DNA from 2 places in the Psychromonas sp. genome. Region 1 is predicted to be linked to the other one. Evidence: predicted binding sites of a transcription regulator. Region 1 holds the regulator's gene; the other holds the start of a gene.

Region 1 (3,219 bases):
ATCGTAATCAATTGCAGTTTCACATTGCAGAAAGACGGCAGTTGCCGGCAACGAGCTGTCAATTTTTACGTGAGGGATTGCAATACCTGATCCTACACCTGTAGAGCCTATTTTTTCTCGGGCAATTAAATTATTAAATAATATCTGAGGATCGATATTTAATTTTTCAGCTGCAATACGGCTAATTTTTTCTAATGCACTTTTTTTGCTTGTGCAGCTCGTTTTGCTAAAAACGGAATCTTTGCTTAATAAGGTCGATATTTTCATATTTTATTCTATTTAAGTCACTGTAAAAGAATCGCGCGAGTGTAGCAGTTTACTCGTGAATGGCTATCAAGAAATAACTATTTCTTAATATCCATCAAAGATTATTCCAATTCCATGCATTAAACATCACTTACTTGCCCTATTAATCAAAGTAGCTGTTTACGTTGATTAGATGGCGGAATACCCAGTGACTCACGATATTTGGCAATTGTACGACGTGCCACTTTGATCCCTTGATCTTCAAGTAACAGGGTTATCTTATTGTCACTTAAGGGTTTAGTTGTGATTTCTGCACTGACTAATTTTTTAATTAACGCGCGAATAGCCGTTGATGAGCATTCACCGCCACTTTCTGTTGCAACATGGCTGGAAAAGAAAAATTTAAGCTCATAAATGCCTCTTGGTGTATGCATAAACTTTTGTGTGGTGACCCGGGAAATAGTTGATTCATGCATCTCTACTTCAAATGCGACATCATTTAAGACCATCGGTTTCATCGCTTCATCGCCATATTCAAAAAAGGCTTGTTGCTGCTGTACGATACAATTGGATACCTTTAATAAGGTTTCATTACGGCTTTCTAAGCTTTTAATAAACCACTTTGCTTCTTGCAGATGGCCCTTGATAAATTGTGAATCGGTTTTACTAATCTTACCTTTGCATAAATCAGCGTATTTCTGGTTTACCGAAAGGTTGGGATCACAATCTTGGTTTAATGATACACGCCATTGCCCTGCAATTTTTTTTACATAAACATCCGGTACGATATATTGCGCTTGACTGTCTTCAATTTGATTACCCGGGCGAGGCTCTAAACTTTGAATCAGGCGCATAACCTCTGCTAACTGAGCTTCTTTTAATTTAGTTTTTCTTGCCAGCGTGCGGTAATCACGATTAGCAAGCAGATCCATGTGCAATTCAAGTACCATTAATGCTTCATTTAACCATGGTGTCTGTTGAGGTAGATGCTGAAGCTGGATCTGCAGGCATTCTTGTGTTGAGCGAGCCGCTACACCAATCGGATCAAAATGTTGAATACGCTTTAAAACGACGAGAATTTCATCTAATTCAAGATCCTCGACTTCAGGAGATAAACTTTCTAAAATTGACTCGCAACTTGCTGTTAAATATCCAGATTCATCAATAGAGTCGATGATTGATGTTGCGATCAGTAGGTCGGTCTCAGAAAAAGGGGTGAGTTGCATCTGCCAGATTAAGTGGTCTTGTAGAGTATTTGAAGACTCGCCTTGGTATACAGTGTCTTCTCCCTCATAACTTGATGTGCCAGAGGAAATTGAGGTGGTTGGTGGTGCTGTATATGACTCTTCCCAGCTGTTTTCCACGGGTAAATCATCTGCAAATTCTTGCTTAGTTAATGCCTCAGAGGTATCTATCTGACTACTGTCTTGCTCTTTATTAACCTCTTCAATACCACTGTTGTCATCTTGTTCAAGCAGTGGGTTTTCATCGAGAGCATTTTGGATCTCTTGTTGTAAGTCAAGTGTGGAAAGTTGTAATAATTTAATTGCTTGTTGTAATTGAGGAGTCATAGCAAGTTGCTGACCCATCTTCAACTGTAAACCTTGTTTCATCAAAACACTTTTTTCCTCATACGAAGCAATTCTATGAACTAAGTGACTAACTATAACCTATAACTTAAATTCTTCACCCAGATAAACTTGTTTTACATGATCGTTTGCTAATATTTCGTCTTGCGTCCCAATTGCAATAATTTCACCATGGCTGACGATATATGAATGCTGGCACACATCCAATGTTTCGCGTACGTTGTGATCAGTAATTAATACACCTAAACCACGATCACGCAGCTGCTGAATAATATTTTTAATATCGATAACGGAAATAGGATCAACCCCGGCAAAAGGTTCATCTAAGAGAATGAATTTAGGTTCGGTTGCCAGTGCGCGTGCAATTTCAACACGACGTCGTTCTCCACCTGATAAGCTCATGCCTTTGTTATCACGGATATGGGTAATATGAAACTCTTCGAGCAGGGTCTCTAGTTTTTCATCACGTTGAGCTTGAGTTAGCTCCTTACGTATTTGTAAAATACCCATGATATTTTCGGTGACTGTTAAACGGCGAAAGATAGAGGCTTCTTGTGGTAGATAGCCTATCCCTTTTTGCGCGCGAATATGCATCGGGTGATGAGAAATATCTTCATTATCAATAATGATTGTGCCTTCATCTTGTTTGACTAAACCAACTACCATATAAAAAGAGGTTGTTTTACCTGCGCCATTTGGGCCAAGTAAACCGACAATTTCGCCCGTTTTTACGGTTAAACTTACACCATTTACCACGGTACGACCTTTGTAGCTTTTTACTAAACCTTTTGCTATTAATTCAGCCATTTTATTTATTCTTCTTTTTCTGAGTTTTTATTTTCAGTTGTATCTGTTTTTGGTTTTTCAAATTGCGCGGGTAAAAATACGGTATTAACACGTCCATCTTTGCCCTTTTCTGTATTGACAATTAGCTCTTCAGTCTCAAGAAAGTAAATTATTTTTGAACCATTAATCTGGCTATCAAGTTGTTTTACTTGTGCATTACCCGTGAGCGTTATTTTTCCTTTGGCAACATCATAATGAATACTATTTGCTTCTGCATCAAAGGGTTTACCGTCATCCTGGGTCTGATAAAAAGTGGCTACTTTACCGTCTGCGATCATTATCTCATGATTGGGTAATGAGCCTCGAATAACGGTGAGTTTGTCACCGGTTATTTTAATGCTGCCTTGGGTCAGTAATACATCTTCTAGAAAGACAATAGTATTCTTTTTCATTTTTGCATGTTGACTTACCGAGCTAACATTAATCGGCTGGTTATAATCAGACTCAAGTGCAAGACTTGAAAATGAAAGAAGTAATGCGCTGATCATTATGCTTATTTTATTTGTTTTCATTGAGGTATACCGCTTTAATGTTATCT
Region 2 (3,219 bases), on a different contig from region 1:
TGGAAACCGATTAAACCACGACTTGGGATTATAAAGTCTAAACGTACACGGCCTTTACCATCTGGTGTCATATTTGTTAGTTCCGCTTTACGGATACCCAACTGTTCCATTACTGAACCTTGATTTTGCTCTTCAACATCAACCGTTAATGTTTCCATTGGCTCATGCAGTTGACCGTCAATCATACGCTCAATAACTTCCGGACGAGATACAGCTAGCTCATAACCTTCACGACGCATGTTTTCAATTAAGATACCTAAATGCAGTTCACCACGGCCAGATACTTTAAACTTATCAGGATCGCCTGTTTCTTCCACTTTAAGTGCAACGTTATGAACTAACTCTTTTTGTAAACGCTCAAGGATATTACGTGATGTTACGTATTTACCCTCTTGACCACAGAATGGTGAGTTGTTTACCTGGAAAGTCATGGTAACTGTTGGTTCATCAACACTTAATGGCGGCATAGCTTCCACGTTGTTTTGTGCACAAATCGTATCCGATATTTTAAGTTCGCCTAAACCACTGATTGCAATGATGTCACCCGCTTGTGCCAGCTCAACATCATGACGCTCAAGACCTAAGTAACCTAATACCTGACCAACTTTACCTTTACGCTCTTTACCGTCACTGCCAACCACAGTTACCTGCTGGTTAACTTTAACATTACCACGCGTAATACGACCAACACCGATAACACCTACGTATGAGTTGTAATCAAGTTGAGAGATCTGCATTTGGAAATCACCATCGCGATCAGCTTCTGGCGGAGCAACGCCATCTACGATTGCCTGGAATAGTGATTCCATGTTTTCAGTTGCTTCTTCAGATTCAGCATTTGCCCAGCCGTTTAACGCAGATGCGTAAACAACTTTAAAGTCTAACTGTTCATCCGTTGCACCCAGGTTATCAAACAGATCGAATACCTGATCCATAACCCATTCAGGGCGAGCACCTGGTTTATCGATTTTGTTGATAACAACAATCGGCTTTAAGCCGTAATTAAATGCTTTTTGTGTTACAAAACGAGTTTGCGGCATTGGGCCGTCAACTGCATCAACGATAAGACATACACTGTCTACCATTGACATAATACGCTCTACTTCACCACCGAAATCGGCGTGTCCAGGAGTATCTACAATATTGATATGGTAATCATTCCACTCAATTGCCGTGTTTTTAGCAAGGATTGTAATACCGCGCTCTTTCTCTAAATCGTTAGAGTCCATTACGCGCTCTTCAGAGCCGCCGCGTGAATCTAATGTTCCAGACTGCTCTAACAGTTTATCAACTAGGGTTGTTTTACCGTGGTCAACGTGAGCAATAATGGCAATATTTCTTAATTTTTCTAACGACATGATGCGCCTCAAATGTAGCAATTAATAAAAATACCAATTAGATGAAAGAAGTTATTTGCATACTCGGATAACTTAGCTCATCTAATTGGTATAAACGCGCATATTGTAACCATAATTAAAAAAATAGAAAGTTTTAACTCCGTCACAATTAAGATAACTGTATTATTATTCGCTTTAATGGAACTTTAACAGGATTAGATCCCCCATTTAGCTCTCATTAAATAGCGACGCACCAATTTGGCGCGGCATTGCACCAAGATAGCGCGGTTTATTGAGGGATTTAAGTTATTCAAAGAAAAAAACACATAAAATAGAGTTATATTTAATTGGCATATTTTTAGACTGCTTGAGTTATAAAATATTTTTGTTATGGTTACCCTCCATTTTTGATGTCAATTGAGGTTGTAAACATGTCTGTACAAACAGCACAAGATGTTCTTGATCTGATTAAAGAACAAGATGTAAAATTCGTTGATTTACGCTTTACTGATACACACGGTAAAGAGCAACACGTATCAGTTCCATTCCACCAAATTAATGAAGACTTCTTCGAAGAAGGTAAAATGTTCGATGGTTCTTCAATCGCTGGTTGGAAAGGTATCCAAGATTCAGACATGGTATTAATGCCAGTACCTGAAACAGCTGTTATCGACCCATTCACAGATGACCTAACACTCAACTTACGTTGTGATGTTTTAGAGCCTAAAACAATGCAGGGTTACGACCGTGATCCACGTTCTGTAGCTAAACGTGCAGAAGCTTACATGCGTTCAACAGGCCTAGCTGATACAGTTTTATTCGGCCCAGAACCAGAATTTTTCCTATTTGACGATGTTAAATACGGTAACGGTATCGCGGGTTCTTTCTACTCAATCGATGCTAAAGAAGCGGCTTGGAACTCAGGCACTTCATACGAAGATGGTAACACTGGTCACCGTCCTGGTATCAAAGGCGGTTACTTCCCGGTAGCACCTGTTGATTCAGCGCAAAACATCCGCAGCGCTATGTGTTTAATCATGGAAGAGATGGGTCTTGTTGTTGAAGCACATCACCATGAAGTAGCAACAGCGGGTCAGAATGAGATCGCTTGTCGTTTCAACACTATCGTTGAAAAAGCAGATGAGATCCAAATCTACAAATACGTTGTACACAATGTGGCGCACGCATTTGGCCAAACAGCTACATTTATGCCTAAACCGCTTGTTGGTGATAACGGTTCTGGTATGCACTGTCACCAATCTCTTGGTAAAGATGGCGTTAACCTTTTCTCTGGCGATCAGTACGGCGGCCTTTCAGAAATGGCGCTGTTCTACATCGGTGGTATCATCAAACATGCTAAAGCGATCAATGCATTTACAAACGCATCGACTAACTCGTACAAGCGTCTTATCCCGCATTTTGAAGCACCAGTTATGCTAGCTTACTCTGCTGGTAATCGTAGTGCGTCTATCCGCATTCCTGTAGTGCCAACACCAAAAGCGTCACGTATCGAAGTACGTTTCCCGGATCCAACAATGAACCCGTACTTAGGTTTCGCAGTAATGCTAATGGCAGGTCTTGACGGTATTAAAAACAAGATCAATCCAGGTGAAGCTTTAGATAAAGATTTATACGATCTACCTAAAGAAGAAGCGGATTCTATTCCACAAGTTGCTGTTTCTTTTGAAGAAGCACTTGCTGCACTAGATGCTGACCGTGACTTCCTTACTGAAGGTGGCGTAATGTCAAATGATGCAATTGATGCATTCATTGAACTTAAAACGGCTGAATGTGAAGCTGTTTCTCAAGCAACACACCCGAAAGAGTTCGATCTATACTACAGCGTATAATCAAAAACCTTTGTTAGCTTATTATCAACCAT

Evidence for each region. Region 1 encodes sigma-54, which starts transcription at its own class of promoters, with help from an activator protein. Its sites were predicted from a motif close to GTTGGCACGNNNNTNGNNT; they were not measured.
Region 2: the regulator sigma-54 is predicted to act here: its motif matches at 1,684-1,702, upstream of glnA (glutamate--ammonia ligase).

The regions. Positions count from the first base shown of each region.
Region 1 is NZ_CEZLMY010000076.1:10,832-14,050, forward strand. Features, by position in the region: gene AC4GME_RS11115 (PTS sugar transporter subunit IIA) at 1-267, opposite strand, end outside; gene AC4GME_RS11120 (RNA polymerase factor sigma-54) at 414-1,859, opposite strand; gene lptB (LPS export ABC transporter ATP-binding protein) at 1,917-2,642, opposite strand; gene lptA (lipopolysaccharide transport periplasmic protein LptA) at 2,648-3,193, opposite strand; gene lptC (LPS export ABC transporter periplasmic protein LptC) at 3,180-3,219, opposite strand, start outside.
Region 2 is NZ_CEZLMY010000002.1:59,787-63,005, reverse strand. Features, by position in the region: gene typA (translational GTPase TypA) at 1-1,358, opposite strand, end outside; gene glnA (glutamate--ammonia ligase) at 1,769-3,187, shown strand.